One region of the Actinomadura sp. RB99 genome, then DNA from elsewhere that is predicted to be linked to it. Evidence: riboswitches for the same ligand, from Rfam matches in the RefSeq annotation. Region 1 holds a riboswitch; each other region holds the start of a gene.
The links. A riboswitch is a leader RNA that binds a small molecule or an ion and turns the genes downstream of it on or off. The one in region 1 is predicted to bind thiamine pyrophosphate.
Positions count from the first base shown of each region.

Region 2: it holds a riboswitch for thiamine pyrophosphate, as region 1 does, so the genes downstream of both, thiO (glycine oxidase ThiO) here and amrb99_RS01855 (cytosine permease) in region 1, are expected to answer to the same signal.
Region 3: it holds a riboswitch for thiamine pyrophosphate, as region 1 does, so the genes downstream of both, thiC (phosphomethylpyrimidine synthase ThiC) here and amrb99_RS01855 (cytosine permease) in region 1, are expected to answer to the same signal.

Region 1 covers NZ_JABMCA010000001.1:358,593-366,212, forward strand. Annotated here, with positions in the region: gene amrb99_RS01850 (PAS domain-containing protein) at 1-1,232, opposite strand, end outside; gene amrb99_RS01855 (cytosine permease) at 1,409-2,779, opposite strand; TPP riboswitch at 2,772-2,889, opposite strand; gene amrb99_RS01860 (rhodanese-like domain-containing protein) at 2,951-3,286, opposite strand; gene amrb99_RS01865 (SSI family serine proteinase inhibitor) at 3,333-3,794, shown strand; gene amrb99_RS01870 (DNA-formamidopyrimidine glycosylase family protein) at 3,870-4,733, opposite strand; gene amrb99_RS01875 (heavy-metal-associated domain-containing protein) at 5,162-5,368, shown strand; gene amrb99_RS01880 (hypothetical protein) at 5,417-6,361, shown strand; gene amrb99_RS01885 (heavy metal translocating P-type ATPase) at 6,393-7,620, shown strand, end outside.
Region 2 covers NZ_JABMCA010000037.1:69,880-77,499, reverse strand. Annotated here, with positions in the region: gene pknB (Stk1 family PASTA domain-containing Ser/Thr kinase) at 1-1,515, opposite strand, end outside; gene amrb99_RS28875 (EamA family transporter) at 1,552-2,529, opposite strand; gene amrb99_RS28870 (thiazole synthase) at 2,690-3,487, opposite strand; gene thiS (sulfur carrier protein ThiS) at 3,491-3,691, opposite strand; gene thiO (glycine oxidase ThiO) at 3,757-4,881, opposite strand; TPP riboswitch at 4,872-4,985, opposite strand; gene amrb99_RS28855 (FAD-dependent oxidoreductase) at 5,092-6,327, shown strand; gene amrb99_RS28850 (Rv2175c family DNA-binding protein) at 6,397-6,780, shown strand; gene thiE (thiamine phosphate synthase) at 6,870-7,547, shown strand; gene amrb99_RS28840 (hypothetical protein) at 7,618-7,620, shown strand, end outside.
Region 3 covers NZ_JABMCA010000091.1:8,883-16,502, reverse strand. Annotated here, with positions in the region: gene amrb99_RS43800 (metallophosphoesterase) at 1-799, shown strand, start outside; gene amrb99_RS43795 (TetR/AcrR family transcriptional regulator) at 804-1,439, opposite strand; gene thiC (phosphomethylpyrimidine synthase ThiC) at 1,704-3,428, opposite strand; TPP riboswitch at 3,424-3,537, opposite strand; gene tsaA (tRNA (N6-threonylcarbamoyladenosine(37)-N6)-methyltransferase TrmO) at 3,628-4,050, shown strand; gene gdhA (NADP-specific glutamate dehydrogenase) at 4,128-5,504, shown strand; gene amrb99_RS43775 (sensor histidine kinase) at 5,635-6,825, shown strand; gene amrb99_RS43770 (NUDIX hydrolase) at 6,812-7,345, opposite strand; gene amrb99_RS43765 (CDP-alcohol phosphatidyltransferase family protein) at 7,482-7,620, shown strand, end outside.

The sequences.
Region 1 (7,620 bases):
CTGGTGGTGGCGAGGAACAGGTCCTTCGCCTCCTCCAGGGCCTTGGCCTCCGTCACGTCGCGGAAGTCGACGACCAGCTCGCCGGTCTCCTCGATCTCCGCGGCCAGCACGTTCAGCCAGACGCCCGACTCCAGCGGGAACGTCAGCATCTCGCCGAGCGCGGGCATGTCGAACGGCAGCGGCCGGCCGATCGCGTCCTCCGGCGGGACCCCGGTGAGGGCGTGCGCGGCCGGGTTCCACTGCCGGACGACGAGGTCGTGGTCGAGCACCGCGATGCCGTCCGCGCTGGAGTCGATCACCGCGCGCTCGTGCGCCCGCTGCCGGACGACCTCCGCGTACGCGACGGCGTTGCCGACCGCCACGCCGGCGTGCCCGGCGAGCAGCTCCAGCAGCTCCAGCTCGGTGTGCCCGATCTTGCGTCCGGAGAACAGCGCGTACAGCGCCCCGTACGGGCGGTTCTGCAGGTAGGACAGGCCGAGCGCGACGGTGTGCAGGCCGGGCAGCTCGGACCAGACCAGGTCGCCGAGCCGCTGCTCGCCGGTCGCGAGCTTGACCGTCTTGCCGGACCGCAGCAGCTCCCCGACCAGGCTCGGGCGCAGCTCGGCGGTCGTCCCGCGCAGGTGCTCGGGCAGGCCCGACGTGCTGACCAGCCGCAGCCGCTGCCCCTCGATCCGGACGAACCCGCCCGCGTCCGCGCCGGTCAGCTCGATCAGCGCGGTCGTGATCCGGTCGAGCACGACGGCGAGGTCCAGTTCGGCGTTCAGGTCGGCGACGATGTCGTTCAGCCGCCGGACGAGCCGGGCCCGCTCCGTCATGTGGTGCTGGACGATCTCGTCGTCCTCCGCCGGGTGGTACACCCCGACCCAGCCGAGCGGGGTGCCGGCCGGGTCCTTCAGCAGGCTCGTGTCGATCCGCACGTCGATCAGCCGGCCGTCCCGGTGGAACCGGCGGGTCGCGATCGAGATCTGCCCGCCCTCCTTCTCGGACTCGCCCTCGCCGGCGCGCCGGGTGAGCAGCCGCTCCTGGACGGCGTTGTGCTCGGCCTTCAGCTCGTCCGGGACGATCGGCGGGACGCGCCCGACCATCTCCTCGGCGCTCCAGCCGAACATCCGCTCGGCGGCCGGGTTCCACACGGTGACGCGGTGCTTCTGGTCGACGGCCACGATCGCGTCGGCGGCGCTCTCGATGACGGCGCGCGCGATCGGGTCGTGGACGTGCTGCACGCCTGTCATCGTGCCACCGGAGCCCGGTGCGGCGCCGGGCAACCGGCGCCGAAAAGTTCCCACCAGGCGACCCCCGCGAAGGGAGGAACGCCACTTCAGGGGCCCGGGGACCTCGGGATCGGCCATCTCCGTCGTGCCTTTCCGGCGGGGCGCGGCGCATCCGTCGGCGCGCGGCTCCGGCAACCCTACCGCCGGGTAATACCGGGCCGGCGGGCGGCGCCCGTCCGGCCGATCAGGAGCGTCGCGGCGGCCGCGACGAGGAAGGAGAGCAGCGACGCGCTCATCCAGCTCTGCGGGGTGAAGTGCAGCGCGTCCCGCACGTGCTGCCACAGGTCCGTCCACCAGCCGATCGTCCCGGAGTTGATCAGCTGGTAGGCGACGATGCCGACCACCCAGGCCGCGATCATGCTCCACCGGGACGGCGCGGCGCGGCTCGCGTCCCAGCCGCCGGCGCGGCCCCGGCCCAGGAAGAAGTCCGCCGCGAGCACGCCCAGCATCGGCACGAACACCGACCCGATCAGCGACAGGAAGCCCGCGTAGTCGTTGATGTCCAGCACCAGCGCCAGCACGGTGATCCCCGCGCCGAGCGCGACCGACAGGACGCGGCGGTCGGCGCGCGGCACCAGGTTCTGGATCGACACGGCGGTGGAGTACACGTTCGCGAACGACTGGTCGGCCTCCCGGAGCACGAACACCGCGAAGAACACCGCGCCCAGCGCGACGTGCAGGAACGGGTCGAACACCTTGCCCGTGTCGCCGCCCACGAGCGCCAGGGCCAGCAGCCCCAGCACGTACGCGACGATCTGCGTGACCGAGTACCCGACCGACGCCGCGCCGAACGCCCCGCGCGCGCTCTTCGCGTGCCGGGTGTAGTCGGCGGCGACCGGCACCCACGAGATCGACACCGCCAGCGCCGCGTCCGCGCCGATCCAGAACCCGTGCCACGACCCGTGGTTCAGGTCCGGCAGCGGCTGCCGGACGAGCTGCACGTAGAAGTAGGCGAGCGCGACGATCACCGCGACCGTCACGTACCGGCGCAGCAGCCGCACCGACCCGAGCGGCCAGATCGTCAGCACGGTCGTGAGCACCCCGGCCGCGACGACGTACCCCCAGCGGGGCACCCCGTCCCACAGCTCGCGCGCCGCGTCCGCGATCACGATCAGCTCGAACGTGCCCCAGCCGATCAGCTGCGCGATGTTCAGCACCGTCGGCACGTACGACAGCCGCGCGCCGAACAGGCCGCGCAGCAGCACCATCGCCGGCTGGCCCGTCCGCGCGCCCGGCGCGGCGGCCAGGCCGAGCATCAGCCCGCCCAGCACGGTGCCGACGATCATCGCGACGATGCCCGCCGCGATCGCCAGCGTCGGCGTCCCGGCGGCATCGGGCGCGAGGACGGTGTAGGCGCCGGAGAAGGCCAGCAGGCTGACCCCGAGGTTCGCCCAGAACGCGCTCTGGTCCCAGAAGCCGAGCACCTTCGGGGCGGGCTCGTCGAGGGTGTACGGGACCTCGTTGCGCGGGCTCTCGTGCGCGAGGGTCTTCTCGACGTCGGACGTCACGGGACACGCTCCCTACGCCGGCATTACCCGGACAGGTTCATGCGGTCGGCGACGCCAGGAAGGCCGCCCTCTCAGCCCGGCTCATGGCCCGAGCTCCCGCGGTTATCGGTCGGCACCGATCGTACAACCGCCCGCAACCCCTACAAAGGGGGCGTATTTCCCGGAGGGCGGTCAGGCCACGTAGGGCTCGCCGTCCCCGCCGTTCTCCATCGGGCGGCCCGCCTCGGCCCAGCCCTTCATCCCGCCGTCCACGTTCTTCGCCAGCCAGCCCGCCTGGTTCAGCGCCACCGTCACCTGCGCCGACCGCGCCCCCGACCGGCAGATCACGAAGATCTCGCGGTCCCGCGGGATCTCCCCGGCCCGGTCGCCCAGCTGCCCCATCGGAATGTGGACGGCGTCGGGCGCGTGCCCCGCGTCCCACTCGCTCTGTTCGCGCACGTCGAGCAGGTAACCGCCCTGCGGAACGTCGGCGGCGACCACCGCCGGAACCTCGTCCCCGAAAATCATCACACCCCCATGGAACCGCGCGAAGCCCCCCCGCGTCGAATCACGCATGCGGTATCGGACGCTCATCCTCGCCTCGTCCGGGCTCGCCATGATCTTCTCACTGGCCGCCTGCGGCGACGAACACGTCAAGACCCTTCCCGCCGAGCGGCCCTCGGGCACCACCACGGTACGGCCCTCGGGCCCCTCGGCCGACAGCCTCACCATCCAGGTCAAGGCGTCGGCCCAGGCTCCCGCCACGACCTACAGGCTGACCTGCGACCCGGCCGGCGGCGACCACCCGAAGGCCGCCGACGCCTGCGCCGCCCTCACCAAGGTCAAGGACCCGTTCGCGCCCGTCCCCAAGGACCGGATGTGCACCGACATCTACGGCGGCCCGGAGGTCGCCACGGTGAAGGGCACCTGGCGGGGCAAGCCCGTCGACACGACCTTCAAGCGCAACGACGGCTGCCAGCTGCACCGCTGGAGCGAGATCGCCCCCGTCTTCGGCCCCGTCCCCAAGGTCCGCTGAGCCCCCGAAGCCGGCCGGGTTTCCGAGCTTCCGAGGTCGGCCGAGTCCAAGACCGGCCGCCCCGCCCGCCGCGGGCTACTTGAGGAGGCGGGAGAGGCGGCGGTCGGCCAGGGGCTTGCCGCCGGTCTGGCAGGTGGGGCAGTACTGGAGGGCCGAGTCGGCGAACGACACCTCGCGGATCGTGTCGCCGCACACCGGGCATTTCTCGCCCTTGCGGCCGTGCACGCGCAGGCCGGTCTTCTTCTCGCCCTTGAGGTCCTGCGCTTCGAGGCCGCGCGAGCGCTCCACCGCGTCGCGGAGGGTCGTCACGATCGCCTCGTGCAGGACCGCGATGTCGTCGTCGGTGAGCGTCGCGGCGATCTTGAACGGGGACATCTTCGCCACGTGCAGCACCTCGTCGGAGTAGGCGTTGCCGATGCCGGCGATGACGCTCTGGTCGCGGAGCAGCCCCTTGATCTGCGTGCGCTTGCCCGCGACGATCTCGCGCAGCCGGCCGGCGGTGAACGACTCGTCCAGCGGGTCGGGGCCGAGGCCCGCCACGCCGGGCACGTCGGCGGGGTCGCGGACGACGTAGACCGCGAGGCCCTTCTTCGTCCCGGCCTCGGTGAGGTCGAAGCCGGAGCCGTCGTCGAGGTGGACGCGGAGCGCGAGCGGGTTCTTCCCGCCGGGACGGGCGGGTCTCGTCGGCACCTCGTCGCGCCACCGCAGCCAGCCGGCGCGGGCCAGGTGGATCACCAGGTGGATGCCGTCGACGTCCAGGTCGAGGAACTTGCCGTGCCGGGCGGCGCCGGTGACGGTCAGCCCGCCCAGCGCGGTGACCGGCGGGTCATAGGTCTTCAGCGCGGAGATCGCGAGGACGTCGACGCGCGCGACGGCATGGCCGACGACGCGCTCCCGCAGGAACGCCGCCAGCGCCTCCACCTCGGGCAACTCGGGCATCGGACCTCCACTCGCCGATCGTGACCCCTCCAAGGTAAACGCTCCGGCAGCCGTGCGGCGGACCTGCGCAAGCGGGCCCTCCGGGGGCGCGGAACGCGAGACCATCGACGGGAGCGGCGCCCCGCGCCCGGCGACGCGGCGGAGTTGCCCACAGGGCTGGGGAAGGTTGTGGAAAACCTTGTGCATGGCGCGTGATTCGGCGCGCCGGCGGGGCGATCCGCGGTGAATACCTCGACGAATATCGACAAATCGCCGCGCCCCGCCCCGCGAGGCCCCCGGGACAGGGTGTGGATAACTCCGCGCGGCGCGCTGTGACCCGGATCTCGAAATAACCCCTAGGGGGTACGGGTTGTGCGGGGCATCGGCGTTGTGGCACCATGAGGCCACCGAGATACCCCCAGGGGGTACACGATGAGGGAGGACGAGAGATGAGCACCGCCACCTACACCGTCACCGGGATGACCTGCGGCCACTGCGTCGCCTCCGTGACCGAGGAGGTCGAGCAGGTCGCCGGCGTCACCGCCGTCGACGTCGACCTCAAGACCGGCCAGGTGACCGTCACCAGCGAGGCCCCCGTCGACGACGCCCTGATCAAGAGCGCCGTCGAGGAGGCGGGATACGCCCTGCAGGCCTGACGCCTGCCGCCCTGCGCACCAGGGCCGAGACGAGTGGAGTGAAGGACGATGAACACCGCGACCAAGCTGGGCGCCTACGTGGCGGCGCTGGCCGTCGTCTTCGGCGGGGCCGCCGCGATCGGCACCGCGGCCGGCCCGGTCGGCAAGGCCGACGAGGGCGGGCACGGCGGGCACGGCTCGCACGGGTCCCACGGCGGGACGGCGGCGGCCGCGGCCGTCCCCGGCGGGCTACAGGTCAGCCAGGGCGGCTACACCCTGCACCCGCGGACGACCGACGTGCGGCCGGGCGTGCGGACCGACTTCCGGTTCACCATCGACGGCCCGGACGGCCGGCCCGTGACCAGGTTCACGCCGCTGCACGGCAAGCGGCTGCACCTGATCATCGCGCGCCGCGACCTGTCCGGCTTCCAGCACCTGCACCCGACCGAGGTCGGCGGCGGCGTGTGGGAGGTCGCGGTCGTCCTGCCCAAGGCCGGCGCGTACCGGTTCTTCACCGACGTCCAGCCGGAGGGCGCCGAGGAGGCGCTGACGCTGGGCGTCGACGTCGCCGCCGCGGGCGACTTCCAGCCCGTCCCGCTGCCGGGGCCCGAGCAGGTCGCGAAGGTGGACGGCTACGAGGTGCGGCTCGCCGGCGCGCTGGCCCCGGGCAGGTCGAGCAAGCTGACGCTGTCGGTGAGCAAGGACGGCAAGCCGGTCACGGACCTGGAGCCGTACCTGGAGGCGTACGGGCACCTGGTCGCGCTGCGCCAGGGCGACCTCGCCTACCTGCACGTCCACCCGGACGGCGAGCCGGGCGACGGCAAGACGAAGCCGGGACCCGACATCACCTTCTACGCCGAGGCGCCCAGCGCGGGCACGTACCGGCTCTACCTGGACTTCCAGCACGGCGGCAAGGTCCGCACGGCGGAGTTCACCGCGACGGCGGGGCCGTCGCCCGCGCCCGTCCAGCAGGGCGAGCCGCAGGGCGAGGGCCACGGCGAGCACACCCACTGACATCCCGTACGGTCGAAGCGAAGGAGGAGCGATGACCACCGGCGCCGTGCCAGAAGCGGAATCCGGGCGGATCGAGCTGGCGATCGGCGGGATGACGTGCGCGTCGTGCGCCAACCGCATCGAACGCAAGCTGAACAAGCTCGAGGGCGTCACCGCCACGGTCAACTACGCCACCGAGAAGGCCCGGGTCGAGTACCCCGCCGGGGTGTCCCCGGAGGACCTGGTCGCCACCGTCGAGGCGGCGGGCTACACCGCCGAGCTGCCGGCCCCGCCCAAGGGCGAGGACGCGCGGGGCGAGCAGGACGAGCCCGACGACGGGCTCACCACGCTGCGGCAGCGGCTGATCATGTCGGTCGTGCTCGCGGTCCCGGTGATCGCGATGGCGATGGTCCCGGCGCTGCAGTTCGACAACTGGCAGTGGCTGTCGCTGACGCTGGCGTCGCCGGTCGTCGTCTACGCGGGGTGGCCGTTCCACAAGGCCGCGTGGACGAACCTGCGGCACGGCGCCGCGACGATGGACACGCTGGTGTCGGTCGGCACCCTCGCCGCGTTCGGCTGGTCGCTGTGGGCGCTGTTCTTCGGCACCGCGGGCGAGACCGGCCTCAAGCACGGGTTCGAGTTCTCCATGACCCGCTCGGACGGGTCGATGAACATCTACCTGGAGGCCGCGTCCGGCGTCATCGCGTTCATCCTCGCGGGCCGCTACTTCGAGGCGCGCTCCAAGCGCCGCGCGGGCGCCGCCCTCAAGGCGCTGCTGGAGCTCGGCGCCAAGGAGGTCTCGGTCGTCCGCGACGGACGCGAGGAGCGCATCCCGGTCGAGCGGCTCGCGGTGGACGACGTGTTCGTGGTCCGTCCCGGCGAGAAGATCGCGACGGACGGCGTGGTGACCGAGGGGTCGTCGGCGGTGGACGCGTCGCTGCTGACCGGCGAGTCCGTCCCGGTGGAGGTCGCGCCGGGCGACGCGGTGGTCGGCGCGACGGTGAACGCGGGCGGGCGGCTGCTGGTCCGCGCGACGCGGGTCGGCGCCGACACCCAGCTCGCGCAGATGGCGCGGCTGGTGGAGGACGCGCAGACCGGCAAGGCGCAGGTGCAGCGGCTCGCCGACCGGATCTCCGGGATCTTCGTCCCGGTGGTGATCGCTCTGGCCGTCGCGACGCTGGGCTTCTGGATCGGCACCGGCTCCGGCCTCGCCGGGGCGTTCACCGCGGCGGTCGCGGTGCTGATCATCGCCTGCCCGTGCGCGCTCGGCCTGGCCACCC
Region 2 (7,620 bases), on a different contig from region 1:
CATGCCGCTGCTGACGATGATGTCGACCGGCTTGTCGGGGGACTGCTTCTCGCCCGCGTCCGGGTCGGTGCCGACGACCTTGTCCTTGCCGACGCGCTGCGACGGCGTCGTGCTGGTCTTGCCGATCGTGAAGCCCTTGTTCTGCAGGGTCCGCTTCGCGTCGTCGAGGGACTTGCCGGACACGTCCGGGACCTCGCGGGGGGTGATGCCCTTCGACGGGGTCAGCGTGACGGTCTGGCCCTTGGCGATGCGGGCGCCGGCGGGCGGGTCGCTCTTGGCGACCATGCCCTTGTGGACGTGGTCGTCGTACACGGCGGTGGCGACGCGGACGTCCAGCCCGGCGTGGTCGAGCTCGCGCTGGGCGTCCGCGACCTTCATCCCGATGATCTGGGAGGGGATGTGGTCGTACTGGCCGGACGTCTGGTACCAGACGGCCCAACCGAGGACCACGGCGGCGATGGCGCCGATGGCGATCAGCACGTACTTGCCGGTGAGCGCGCCGAGCGCCCGGTCGGCGCGGGAGCGCGGCGCGTACCCGGACGGGAGGGTCTCGGGCGCGCTCCTCGGGTCGAGGACGGCGGTGTGACCCTGCGGCGGCGCGGCGGGCGGCGTCTCCAGCACGCTGGTGGTGGTGCGGGACGCCTCCTCCATGCGGCGGTCGAAGTCGCGCGGCAGGCCGCCGAAGACCTCGGCGACCTCCGCCAGGTACTGGTTGGCGTCCTGGGGGCGGCGGGCCGGGTCGTGGCTGGTGGCGTCGGTGACCAGCTCGTCCACCCGCTGCGGGATGCCGGGCACGACGCTGGACGGCGGCGGGACGACCTCGTTGACGTGCTTGTAGGCGACGGCGAGGGGCGTGTCGGCCTGGTGGGGGAGCCGGCCGGTGAGCAGCTCGAACAGCATGATCCCGGCGGCGTAGACGTCGGAGCGGACGTCGGCGGTGCCCTGCAGCACCTGCTCGGGCGCGAGGTAGCCGACCGTGCCGATGATCATGCCGGTCTTGGTCATCTTGCTCGCGCTCTCCGCGCGGGCGAGGCCGAAGTCGGCGACCTTGATGGTGCCGTCCTCGCAGATCAGCACGTTCTCCGGCTTGACGTCGCGGTGCACGAGGCCGGCCCGGTGCGCGGCGCCGAGCGCCGCGAGGACGGGCTGCATGATCTCCAGGGCGGCGCGCGGGCCGAGCCGGCCGAGCTCGGTGAGCGCGTCGCGCAGCGTCCGGCCCGGGACGTACTCCATCACCAGGAAGACGTGCTCGCCGTCGGAGCGCTGGTCGTACACGGCGACGACGTTGGGGTGCGAGAGCGCCGCGGCGGCCTTGGCCTCGCCGATGAAGCGGGCGACGAAGTCCTCGTCGGAGGCGAGCCCGGCGTGCATCACCTTGATCGCGATCGTGCGGTCCAGCCGGAGGTCGCGGGCCACGTACACGGTGGCCATGCCGCCGCGCGCGATCCGGGACTCAATGCGGTAGCGCCCGTCGAGCACCTGCCCGACGAGTGGATCTGCAACCGACGTGTCCATCGAGGCGAGTTTACGGGCGAATGACGGATGTTCTCATCAGTCGTGAGTATGAGCATCGATGAGCCGCGGGTCGGACGCGGGCGCGGGCGGGTCCGCCGCGGCGGCGGCCGGGCGGCCGCGGCGCAGGCCGCGGGTGCTTCGGGAGACGGCGACGCCGGCGAGGCACAGGGCGCCGCCGCCGAGCGTGATCAGGCCGGGGACCTCGTCGAGGAACAGCCACGACATCGCGACCACGAGCGCGGGCGCGGCGTAGGTGGTGGCGCCCATCTTCCCGGCGGACGTCCGGGCCAGCGCGTAGCCCCAGGTGGTGAAGGCGATCGCGGTCGGGAAGACGCCGAGGTACACCATGTTCAGGGTGGCGGCGGCCGGGGCGTCGGCGGCCTGCGAGACCAGCTGCGGCGCGAACGGCAGGCAGACGACCGCGCCGATCGCGCAGGCCCAGGTGGTGAACTGCAGCGGCGTCGCGTGCCGCAGCGCCGGCTTCTGGCTGACGACGCCGAACGCGTACGTCACGGCGGCGACGAGGCACAGCAGCACGCCGCCGACCGACGAGCCCCCGTCGCCCGACATCGACAGCCCGACGATCGCGGCGCCCGCGAACGACACCGCCATGCCGGCCAGCAGCCGCGGCGCGAAGCCCTCCTTCAGCAGCCAGCCGCCGAGCAGCGCGATGAGGATCGGGCCGATGTTGACCACGAGGGCCGCCGTGCCGGCGTCCACGAGGCGCTCGCCCCAGTTCAGCGCGACCATGTAGGCGCCGAACCACAGCACGCCCGCCGCGGCGATGCCGGGCCAGGCGCCCCTCGGCGGCAGGCCCTCGCGGCGCACCAGGCAGATGACGGCGAGCACGACGGTCCCGGAGAGGAGCCGGCCGAGGGCCAGCGCGCCGGGGCCGTACTCCGCGCCTGCGCTGCGGATCGCGACGAACGCCGAGGCCCACAGCACGACCGTGACGGCCGCCGCCGCGACGGCGAGCCGGTCGACGCCCGCTTGCGGGGCATTGCCCTGTTGCATGTGACGCACCTTAGGTTCGGGACGCTTCCATGAACACCGAAGGGTGCGGCGCGGTTGCGGGCGGCCCGTCCGGTGGACGCCCTTCAGTCTGTGGACGTCCACCGTTCAGGTCCAGCGAATATTTCTACAGCCGAAGCTTTAGCTCGGCTTCAATGAGCTCTCAGGACGACGCGAGGCCCTCGAACGGCGAGGACGCCTGGGCGTAGCGGCGCTTGGGGATACGGCCCGCCAGCCGGGCGAGCCGCCCGGCCTCGACGGCGTGCCGCATCGCCGCGGCCATCCGGGCGGGCGACTGCGCGCGGGTGACGGCGGTCGCCAGCAGCACCGCGTCGCAGCCGAGCTCCATCGCCAGCGCGGCGTCGGACGCGGTGCCGAGCCCCGCGTCCAGGATCACCGGGACCTCCGCCCGCTCGACGATCAGCTCGATGTTGTGCGGGTTGCGGATGCCGAGCCCCGACCCGATCGGCGAGCCCAGCGGCATCACCGCCGCGCAGCCGAGCTGCTCCAGCCGGTGCGCGAGCACGGGGTCGTCGTTGGTGTAGGGCAGGACGACGAAGCCGTCGTCGACGAGCTGCTCGGCGGCCTCCACCAGCTCGATCGGGTCCGGCAGCAGCGTCCGCTCGTCCGCGATCACCTCCAGCTTGACCCAGTTCGTGCCGAGCGCCTCGCGCGCCATCTTCGCGGTCAGCACGGCCTCGCCCGCGGTGAAGCAGCCCGCGGTGTTCGGCAGCACCCGGATGCCGCACTCGCCCAGGACGTCCAGCACCGAGCCGCGCGCCGACGGGTCCACCCGCCGCATCGCGACCGTGGTGAGCGCCGTCCCCGACGCGGTCAGCGCCTCGCGCAGCACGTGCATGCTCGGCGCCCCGCCGGTGCCCATGATCAACCGGGAGCCGATCTCCTCGCCGGCGATCACCAGGGCGTCGGCGGCGGCGTCGTTCGTCGTGTCCCGTGTCACCGGTCAGCCTCCCTGCACCGCGGTCAGCACCTCGAGGCGGTCCGCCTCGCGCAGCGTCGTCGCCTCCCACGCCGAGCGCCGGACGACCTCGTCGTTCAGCGCGGCCGCCACGCCGGACGCGGCGGTGGTGACGGCCGCGACCGCCTGCGCCACGGACGCGCCGTCCGGCAGCTCGCGCGGCTCTCCGTTCACGATGATCCTCATCACTGCACGACCTTCATCACTGCACGACCTTCGTCACTGCGGCCCGCATCACTGCGCGGCCTTCCTCACTGCGGTCCGGGGGAGAAGCGGGCGGGGGAGAACGGGGCGGCCACCTCGGGCACGGGGCCGTCCAGCAGCATCGCCGCGAGGGCGTCGGCGCTGACCGGCGCCAGCAGGATGCCGTTGCGGAAGTGGCCGGTGCCGAGGTAGAGGCCGGGCAGCGCGGTGGGGCCCATCAGCGGGGCGTTGTCCGGGGAACCGGGCCGCAGGCCCGCGGTGACCTCGGCGAACTCCAGCTCGGTGAGGCCGGGCAGCAGCTCGCGGGCGTCCCGCAGCAGCTCCCACAGGCCGCCCGCGGTGACCCGCGTGTCGAAGCCCAGCTCCTCCTGCGTGGCGCCGATGACGATCTCGCCGTCCGCGCGCGGCACCAGGTAGACCGACGAGCCCTTCACCAGGCCGCGGGTGGTGCGCCGCAGGAACGGCACCGGCGTGCGGAGCCTGATCACCTGGCCCTTGACGGGGCGGACGGGTGGAACGGTCCCGGCGGGCAGGCCCGCCAGGTCGCCCGACCAGGGCCCGGCGGCCAGCAGCACCCGGTCCGCGCGGATCTCGGCGCCGTCGTCCAGCCGGACCCCGGCGGCCGCGTCGCGCTCGACCAGCAGGCCCTCCGCGCGCCGCCGCACCAGCCGGACGCCCAGCCGCTCGCCCGCCGCCAGCAGCGCCGGGGCGAGCCGGCGCGGGTCGACCGAGCCGTCCTCGGGCGCGAGCAGGCCGCCGCGCACGCCGGGCGCCAGCATCGGCTCGGCCCTGCGGCACTCGCGGCCGGTGAGGGCCTCGACGGGGATGCCGAGGCTCTCCTGGAAGGCGCGCAGGTCGTCCAGGAGCTTCAGGTCGTCGGCGTCGAACGCGACCTGGAGGGTCCCGTCGTCGCGGTAGCCGGTGTCCAGGCCGGTGGCCTCGGCCAGCTCGGCGGCGAACGCGCCGTAGCGGTCGCGGGAGGCGAGGCCGAGCCGCAGCAGCGGCTCCTCGCCGTAGCTCAGCTCGCTGACGGGGGTCAGCATGCCCGCGGCGACCGACGAGGCGCCGCTCGCGGGCGCCGGGTCGACCAGGGTGACGGCGGCGCCGCCCTGCGCGGCCCGCCAGGCGGTGGCCAGGCCGATGACCCCGGCCCCGATGATCACGATCCGCAATGCGCGCTCCCTTCGCCGGCATGATCCGGATCAGGTCGTGGCGGTCGGCGGCCCGCTCAGCCGCCCTCTCAGCCCGGTCGCACCGGACTCCCGCGCTCTGTTGTGTTGTGCACGTGCCGCTATGCCCCACCATACGGCCAACACCCCGAATGCACCTGTCTGGACACCCGTCCAAAAGCGCTCCGGCGGCCCCGGTTAGGGTGGGCGCCCATGAACAGGGTCATCGTCGTGGGCGGCGGGCTGGCGGGCGTGCGGGCCGCCGAGGCACTGAGGAGCAAGGGGTACGAGGGCGAGCTGACCCTCGTCTCGGCGGAGCGGCACATGCCGTACGACCGGCCGCCGCTGTCCAAGGCGGTGCTGGCGGGCGACTCCGACGACACCACCGTGGACGCCGACTGGGACGCGCTCCGCTGCGAGCTGCTGCTCGGCGAGCGCGCCACCGCGCTGCGCCTCGACGCGCCGGGAGGTGACGGCCGGGGCGGCGGCACCGTCGCGACCACCGCCGGCGACCTGCCCTTCGACGGCCTGGTCATCGCCACCGGCGCCGAGCCCGTCACGCTGCCCGGCGACGGCCGCCAGCACGTCCTGCGCACCATCGACGACTCCCGCGACCTGCGCGGACGCCTCACCGAGGGCGCCCGGATCGTGATCGTCGGCGCGGGCTGGATCGGCGCCGAGGTCGCCACCACCGCCGCGAAGAAGGGCTGCGCCGTCACCGTCGTCGAGGCCGCCGACACCCCGCTCGCCGTCGCGCTCGGCCAGGAGATCGGCGCGCTCACCATCCCCTGGTACGCCGAGGCGGGCGTCGAGCTGCGCACCGGCGTCAAGGTCGCCGCGGTCGAGCACGGCGGCCTCGCCCTCGCCGGCCCCGGCGGCGGCGAGCGGATCGCCGCCGACGAGGTCGTCGTCGGGATCGGCGTCCGGCCCGCGCTCGGCTGGCTGGAGGGCTCCGGCCTGCTGCTGGAGCGCGGCGTCGTCACCGACGGCTCGTTCCGGGCCGTGGCGGACGACGAGGCCGGCACCGTCCGCACCGACGTCGTCGCGGTCGGCGACTGCGCCGCCTGGTGGTCGGACCGGTACGGCAGGCGGCTCCTCGTCGAGCACTGGGACACCGCCCTCAACGCCCCCGACGTCGCCGCGGCGGCCCTGCTCGGCCAGGACGCGGTCTACGACGCCGCCCCCTACTTCTGGTCCGAGCAGTTCGGCCGGATGGTGCAGTACGCCGGGCACCACGCGCGGTCCGAGCGGCTCGTCCACCGCGGCGACCCGTCCGGCCGCAAGTGGGCGGTGGCGTGGCTGACCGGCGACCGGCTCGACGCGATCCTGACCGTGGACAGCCCACGCGACCTGGTGCAGGCCAGGCGGGTGATCGCGGCCGGGACGCCGGTGGATCCGGAGGCGATCGCGGACCCGGACGTGCCCGTCCGCCAGGCCGTTCGCCGGTAGCGGAACCCGACCGCCGGTAACGGCGGCCGGGTGGGTTTGAGGCTTCCGAAGGCGTGGTAGCAAGGGGGCGTGACCCAGACGCACGCAACCGTTGACAGCGCACTGGACCCCCGCACCGACGCCCTCGCCGGCGACTGGCTCTCCCTCCGGGAGGCGGCGGAGCGGCTCGGCATCAAGACCAGCCGGATCAAGCAGCTCATCAGCGAGCGCAAGCTGCTGTCGGTCCGCCGCGACGGCGAGCCGATGGTGCCGGCGGCGTTCATCCGGGAGGGCCAGGTCATCAAGGGCCTGTCCGGCACCCTGACGCTGCTGTCGGACGCCGGCTTCGACGAGGTCGAGACCCTCCGCTGGCTGTTCACCGCCGACGACACGCTGCCCGGCACGCCCGTCCAGGCGCTCAGCGAGAACCGGGGGACCGAGGTGCGGCGACGCGCCCAGGCCCTGGCATTCTGACCCGAACCGACCGAGCGGACCGGCCGCGGGGTCACGCCGCCGCGCGTGGCCCCGCGCCGCATGCCCACCGAAAGGAAACCGCCCCCACCGTGTCCAGGCACATCCCGACCGAACGGGCCGTGGCGCTGCGCGCCCGGCTCAGCCGCGCCCGCCTCTACCTCTGCACGGACGCGAGGGAGCGGCAGGGGGACCTTCCCGCGTTCCTGGACGCGGCGCTCGGCAACGGCGTCGACATCGTCCAGCTGCGCCAGAAGGGCCTGGAGGCCCGGCAGGAGATGGCCTACCTGGAGGTGTTCCGGGCGGCGTGCGAGCGGCACGGGGCGCTGCTGGCGGTCAACGACCGCGCCGACGTCGCCCGCGCGGTCGGCGCCGACGTGCTGCACCTCGGGCAGGACGACCTGCCGGTGCCGGCCGCCCGCGAGATCGTCGGCGGGGACGTGCTGATCGGCCGGTCCACGCACTCCGACGAGCAGGCGTCCGCGGCGTCCGCCGAGCCGGGCGTGGACTACTTCTGCGCGGGCCCGGTGTGGCCCACGCCGACCAAGCCGGGACGCCACGCGCCCGGCGCGAAGCTGCTGGAGTACGTGGCGGCGCAGCGCCAGCCCCGCCCGTGGTTCGCGATCGGCGGCATCGACCTCGGCAACCTCGGCGAGGTGCTGGACGCGGGCGCCGAGCGCGTCGTGGTGGTCCGGGCGATCACCGAGGCCGACGACCCGGGCGCCGCGGCCGCCGAGTTCGCCCGCCGCCTCCCCGCCCCCGCCGCCTGAGCCGGGCGCGGGACCCGGGCGACGGGGATCACGGTGCGGGCGGTCCCGCCGATGACCGACAATGGGGATCATG
Region 3 (7,620 bases), on a different contig from region 1:
GTTCCCCGAGAACCGCGCCTTCGTCGAGGCGCTGGAGCCCGCGGCGCCGGGCGACTGGCTGATCGTGGCGGGCGACGTCGCGGAGCGGTTCGCCGACGTCGAGTGGGCGCTCGGCGTGCTGGCCGGGCGGTGGGACCGCGTGCTGTGGGTCCCCGGCAACCACGAGCTCTGGACGGTCAAGGACGACCCGGTGGCCCTGCGCGGCGAGGCCCGCTACCGGCGGCTCGTCGACATGTGCCGCGGGCTCGGCGTGCTCACGCCCGAGGACCCGTACCCGGTCTGGGACGGCGCGGACGGCCCGGTCACGGTCGCCCCGCTCTTCCTGCTGTACGACTACACGTTCCGGCCGGACGGCGCGTCCACCAAGGAGGAGGCGCTGAAGATCGCGCACGACTCCGGCGTCGTCTGCACCGACGAGGTCTACCTGCACCCGGACCCGCACCTCACCCGGGACGCCTGGTGCGACGCCCGGATCGCCTACACCGAGGAGCGGCTCGCGGCCCTCGCGCCCGGCACCCGGACCGTGCTGGTCAACCACTGGCCGCTCGTCCGCGAACCCACCCGCGTGCTCTGGTACCCGGAGTTCGCGCAGTGGTGCGGCACCGAGCGCACGGAGTCATGGCACTCCAGGTTCGGCGCCGTCGCCGTCGTGTACGGCCACCTGCACATCCCCCGGACGATCTGGACGGACGGCGTGCCGCACATCGAGGTGTCGGTCGGCTACCCGCGCGAATGGCGCGCGAAGGGCGGCGGGCCGGAGGGGCCGCGCCGCGTCCTCCCCGTCCCCGCCGAGAACTGACGCCTCAGCCGGACGGGTCCGGCGCGCCGCCCGACCCGTCGTGCGCGGCGCCGCTCTCGCCGTGCGCGGCGCTGGGGACGATGCCGGACGCGGCGAGGGAAAGCAGCCGCCGGGCGGCGCCGGGTTCCCGCTCGCCGGCCATCGCGATCCCGCCCGCGAGCTTCAGCACGTCCAGGAACGCGGCCCCGGCGGGCGCCTCGCCGTACTCCTGCGCGCGCGCGAACAGCGCAGCGCCCGCGTCCCGCATGGCGCGGCACGACCGGAACGCCTCGCAGCGCTCGCCGCGCAAGGAGACCAGGACGGACGGGGCCGTCCCCTGGAACACCGACACGGCGGCGACGAAGTCGTCCAGCCACGCGAGGAGCGCCCGCCCCGGCTCCGGCGACTCCAGCAGCTCGCGGCCCCGCTCCGCGAGCGCGTCGTAGGCGTCGGCGAGCAGCGCCTCCAGGAGGTCCTGCCGGGTGGGGAAGTGGCGGTAGAGCGTCCCGACGCCGACGCCCGCCAGGCGGGCGACGCCCTCCAGGGAGGCGCCCGCGCCGTCGCGCAGGAACATCTCGCGCGCAGCGGCGAGCAGCCGGGCGCGGTTGCGGCGGACGTCCGCGCGCGGCGCACGGGTGCGCGGCGTGTCGTCGCTGGTCACCTGGGTCCCCGGTCCTTCCTGACGCGTGCGCGACCGCGGCGTGCAGGGGGACGGTCCGCGGTGTTGGAACGTTCCCTGAAGTCTAGTCGCAGCGCGCCGCGCCACCCCGGGCAGGCGGCCGTGTCCGCCCGGCCGGTGTCCCGCGAGGGGGGATCCGAGCGGCCGGAGCCCGCCGCGGCACGCGGTTCGCGGCGGGCTCCGGTGAGGGAAGGGGGCCGCCCTCACCGAGGGCGCCGGTGACCGGTCTCCCGGCCCGGTCCCCGGTCAGGAACCGCCGGGCGCCAGCGGCAGGTACACGCGCCCGCCTCCGGCGCGGAACTCCCCGGCCTTCTCCCGCATCCCGGCGGCGAGCGCCTCCTCCTCGGCCAGTCCGTGCTCGCCGGCGTACCGGCGGACGTCCCGGGTGATCTTCATCGAGCAGAAGTGCGGCCCGCACATCGAGCAGAAGTGCGCGGTCTTCGCCGGCGCCGCCGGGAGCGTCGCGTCATGGAACGCCCGCGCGGTGTCCGGGTCCAGCGACAGGTCGAACTGGTCCTCCCAGCGGAAGTCGAACCGCGCGTCCGACAGCGCGTCGTCCCACGCCTGCGCGCCCGGATGCCCCTTGGCCAGGTCGGCGGCGTGCGCCGCGATCTTGTAGGCGATCACGCCGGCCTTGACGTCGTCGCGGTCCGGCAGCCCGAGGTGCTCCTTCGGCGTGACGTAGCAGAGCATCGCGGTGCCGTGCCAGCCGATCATCGCGGCGCCGATCGCCGAGGTGATGTGGTCGTAGCCCGGCGCGATGTCGGTGGTCAGCGGCCCCAGCGTGTAGAACGGCGCGCCGTCGCACCACTCCTGCTGCAGGTCCACGTTCTCCTTGATCTTGTGCATCGGGACGTGGCCCGGGCCCTCGTTCATCACCTGGTTGTCGAACTCGGCGGCGATCCGGGTGAGCTCGCCCTGCGTGCGCAGCTCCGCGAACTGCGCCTCGTCGTTGGCGTCCGCGATGCAGCCGGGCCGCAGCCCGTCGCCGAGCGACCAGGTGACGTCGTAGGCCGCGAAGATCTCGCACAGCTCGCGGAAGCGGGTGTAGAGGAAGTTCTCCTCGTGGTGCGCCAGGCACCACGCCGCCATGATCGACCCGCCGCGCGAGACGATGCCGGTCTTCCGCCGCGCCGTCAGCGGCACGTACCGCAGCAGCACGCCCGCGTGCACGGTCATGTAGTCGACGCCCTGCTCGGCCTGCTCGATCACGGTGTCGCGGAAGACGTCCCAGGTCAGCTCCGCCGGGTCGCCGCCGACCTTCTCCACCGCCTGGTACAGCGGGACGGTCCCGACCGGCACCGGCGAGTTGCGCAGGATCCACTCGCGGGTGGTGTGGATGTCCCGGCCCGTCGACAGGTCCATGATCGTGTCGGCGCCCCAGCGGGTCGCCCACGTCATCTTCTCGACCTCGTCCTCGATCGAGGACGCCACCGCCGAGTTGCCGATGTTGGCGTTCACCTTCACCAGGAAGCTCCGGCCGATGACCATCGGCTCGATCTCCGGGTGGTTGACGTTGGCGGGCAGCACCGCCCGGCCCGCCGCCAGCTCGTCGCGGACGAACTCCGGCGCCACGCCCTCGCGCAGCGCCGCGAACTCCATCTCGGCGGTGATCTCCCCGCGCCGCGCGTAGGCGCGCTGGGTCACCGCGCCGCCGCTCGCCCGGCGCGGCCTGCGGGGGAGCGGCCCGTCGGCCGCGGGCGCGGAGCGGCGCCCGTCGTCCTCGGGGCGCGCCGCCCGCCCGTCGTACGGCTCGGTGTCGCCGCGCTCGGCGATCCACGCCTCCCGCAGCGCGGGCAGCCCCTTGCGGACGTCGGTCTCGTGGTCGGGGTCGGTGTACGGCCCGGACGTGTCGTACAGGACGACGACGTCGCCGTTGGTCAGCGGGACCTCCCGCATGGGAACGCGCACCCCCGGGCGGGAACCCTGGAGGTAGGTCTTGCGGGCAGCTGGAACCACGGATTCGGTCATGACGACTCGATCTCTCCCTACGCCGGCATTACCCGGTCAGGTTCATGCGGTCAGCGGCCGTCCCAGCCGCTATCTCAGCCCGGTTCGCCGGGCCCCCGCGATCTGTCGTGCTCGACGGTAACCCGGCGCACCCCCGTTGCGGCAACCACCGCCGCCGGGGTAGAACGCGCCCGCGCGACGGGGCTGGGAGGATCAGGGCATGGAGAACATCCGCGATGACTTCGCCCTCACACCCGTCGGCCACGTGTCGTCCCCCCTCAGCGACCGCGCCGAGGCGCCCAAGCAGGGGACGGAGGGCGCCCCCGACGCGTGGCTGGTCTTCGAGCCGTCGTACCAGGCGGCCCTGGAGGGGCTCGGCGACGGCGACCGGATCATCGTGCTCACCTGGCTGCACCTGGCTCCGCGGGACGTGCTGCGGACCCGGCCGCGCGACGACCCGCGCAACCCCGAGACCGGCGTGTTCGCCACCCGCTCCCCGGCCCGCCCGAACCCGATCGGCCTGCACCCCGTGGAGATCCTCCAGGTCACCGGGCGGCGCGTGCGCGTCCGCGGCCTGGAGGCGCTCGACGGCACGCCGGTGCTGGACGTCAAGCCCGTTCTCGCGGGGGGTACCGGCCTTTGACCGGCCCGTGCTCCGCGGTGGTCCAGACCACCGCCTAAAGTGGAGAGGCATGATCACCGTCTGAGGAAGGACCCGGCATGCCCGTTTCCCCCCGGCCGCAGAACGCGACCGGCACGCACACCGTGCTGGACAAGGCCTACGAGCGCGTCCTCGTCCGCGACCCGGGGGAGCCGGAGTTCCACCAGGCCGTCCACGAGGTGCTGGAGTCGCTCGGACCGGCCGTCGCCGCCCGCCCCGAGCTCGCCGGCCAGGGGGTGCTGGAGCGGCTCGTCGAGCCCGAGCGGCAGATCGTCTTCCGGGTGCCGTGGACCGACGACTCCGGCGCGGTGCATGTCAACCGCGGCTTCCGGGTGGAGTTCAACAGCGCGCTCGGCCCGTACAAGGGCGGCCTGCGCTTCCACCCGTCGGTGAACCTCGGCATCGTGAAGTTCCTCGGCTTCGAGCAGATCTTCAAGAACGCGCTGACCGGTCTCGGCATCGGCGGCGGCAAGGGCGGCAGCGACTTCGACCCGCGCGGCCGCTCGGACGCCGAGGTGATGCGGTTCTGCCAGTCGTTCATGACCGAGCTGCACCGCCACATCGGCGACGACACCGACGTCCCGGCCGGGGACATCGGCGTCGGCGGCCGGGAGATCGGCTTCCTGTTCGGCCAGTACCGGCGGATCAGCAACCGCTGGGAGGCGGGCGTCCTCACCGGGAAGGGCCAGCCCTGGGGCGGGTCGGCGTGCCGGACCGAGGCCACCGGCTACGGCAACGTGATGTTCACCGCCGAGATGCTCCGCAAGCGCGGCGAGGAGCTGGACGGCCAGACCGTCACCGTGTCCGGATCCGGCAACGTCGCGATCTACAGCATCGAGAAGGCGCAGCAGCTCGGCGCCAACGTGATCACGGTGTCCGACTCGGGCGGCTACGTGGTGGACGAGAAGGGCATCGACCTCGAACTGCTCAAGCAGATCAAGGAGGTCGAGCGGGGCCGGGTCGCCGACTACGCCGAGCGGCGCGGCGCGTCCGCCCGGTTCGTCCGGGGCGGCAGCGTCTGGGACGTCCCGGCCGACATCGCGCTGCCGTCGGCGACGCAGAACGAGCTGGACGCCCAGGCCGCGCGGGTGCTGGTCCGCAACGGCGTGAAGGCCGTCTCCGAGGGCGCCAACATGCCCACCACGCCCGAGGCGGTCCACGTGCTGCAGGAGGCGGGCGTCGCGTTCGGCCCGGGCAAGGCCGCCAACGCCGGCGGCGTCGCCGTCAGCGCCCTGGAGATGCGGCAGAACGCGGGACGCGAGATGTGGACGTTCCCGAAGGCCGAGGCGGAGCTGGCGGAGATCATGACGCGGATCCACAACACCTGCGACGAGACCTCCGAGCGCTACGGCGCGCCCGGGAACTACGTGGTGGGCGCCAACATCGCGGGGTTTGAGCGCGTCGCCGAGGCGATGCTCGCCCAGGGCCTCATCTGACCTCGGCCCCGGGGCGCCGCCCGGGCGGCGCCGCGCCCGGGACCGGCGGGAACGCGGCCCCGGGGTGCGGCACGCCGCGGGGCGGGTGCGCGCCGGCCGCGGAGTCGGGGAGGATGGGCACGTGGTGACGATGCCCCGGCCCGACACGGCGACCCGAGACGCCCTGCTGACGACGCTGCTGGCCGCCGCGGCCGTCGCCGCCGCGCTCGCGTGGCCGGGGACGCGGCCGCTGGACGCCTGGGGCGTCCTCCTGCTGGCCGGCGCCCACGTGCCGCTCGCGGTGATCCGGCGCCGCCCGGCGCTCGCGCTCGTCGTGCTGGTCGTCCTGACGCTGCCGTACCACCTGCTGCAGTACCAGCATCACGCGCTGATCCCGGCCGAGGTGATCGCGCTGTTCGCCTACGCGGTGTTCGGGCGCCGGGTCCGCGCCGTCCTGACGGTGGCCGGCCTGCTGCTGTTCGTCTGCGTGATCACGATGGCGCTGCGGGCGGGCGGCGGCTCCGTCCGCGAGCAGATCGCGGTGATCGAGGCCGTGGTGTCGGTGGTGATCGCCGTGCAGGTCTGGCGGTCGCACCGCGCCCGGCTCGCCACGATCACCGAGCGGGCCGAGCGCGCCGAGCGCACCCGCGAGGAGGAGGCGCGCCGCCGGGTCGCCGAGGAGCGCCTGCGGATCGCCCGCGACCTGCACGACCTGCTCGCGCACAGCATCACCGTCATCGGCGTGCAGGCGGGCGCCGCCGCCCACCTCGTCGCCGGCGACCGGCCGCTCGACCGCGCGGAGCTGGCCGAGGCGCTCGGATCGATCGCCGCGACCTGCCGGGAGGCCCGCACCGAGCTGCGCGGCACCCTGCAGGTCCTGCGCGGCACCGATGTCGGCGGGCCCGCCGAGCTGCCCGGCCCGGACGCGATCCCCGGCCTCGTGGACGCGGCCCGGGCCGCCGGCCTGGAGGTGACGCTGAGCGCCGACGGCGCCGCCGGCGCGCCGCCGGAGATCGGCGTCGCCGCGTACCGGATCGTCCAGGAGGCCCTGACCAACGTCGTCAAGCACGCCGGCGCGCGCCGCGTCGCGGTGACCCTCGCGCGCGAGGAGCGGGGGCTCGTCGTGCGCGTCGCCGACGACGGCCGGGGCCCCTCCGGCGCCGAGCCGGAGGGGTTCGGGATCCTCGGCATGATCGAGCGGGCGCGCAGCGTCGGCGGGACGCTGGACGCCGGCCCCGGCGAGGACGGCGGCTTCGCGGTCACCGCCGTCTTCCCGGCCGCCCTCCGGGACGGCACGCCCCCGGACGTGCCGTCCGGGGAGGCGCCGGTCACCCCCCGCTGATCGTCCGGGCGTGCAGCAGGAGCAGGCCCGCCAGGGTCGAGCCGGACCCGATCTCGCCGCGCGCGGCGAGCTCCGGGACCGACGAGAGCGGCACCCACTCGATCCGCTCCGCCTCCACGTCGGTCGGCTCGCCGATCCGCTCGGCGCCGTCCGCCCGGAAGATGTGGTGGATCCCGTCGTGCAGCCCCGGCGACGGGCGCACCGCCACGACGTGCTCCAGCGGCCCGGCCCGGTACCCGGTCTCCTCGACCAGCTCGCGCGCCGCCGCCTCCGCCGGGTCCTCGCCGTCCTCGACCCGGCCGCCCGGGACCTCCCAGCCCCAGGCGCCGGTGATGAACCGGTGCCGCCAGATCAGCAGCACCCGGCCCGCGCCGTCGACCGCCGCCACGCCCGCGGCGGGCCGCACCCGCACGAGATGGTGGTCGAAGCGCCGCCCGTCCGGCAGTTCCACGTCGGCCAGCCGCACGTCCATCCAGGGGCTGTCGTAGATCGATCTCTCGCCGTGCACCGTCCATCGCATGGCCGGACGCTATCGGGGGCTTTCAAAGCCTTACCGGTAGGGTCAGGATCAAGGGGGACGGCGCGACCGCCGGGGGGCCGACCCAGGCCCCAGGGTCATCGCCCGGAGGGCGCTGTCAGGGAGGGGAGCGCAAGCGGTGAGCACTGAGGCCGGCAGGGCGCCGGAGGCGGCGCGGGACCGGATCTTCACGGTGCCGAACATGCTCAGCATGGCGCGGCTCGTCGGAGTCCCGTTCTTCCTGTGGCTGGTGCTGGTCGAGCAGGACTGGTGGGCGC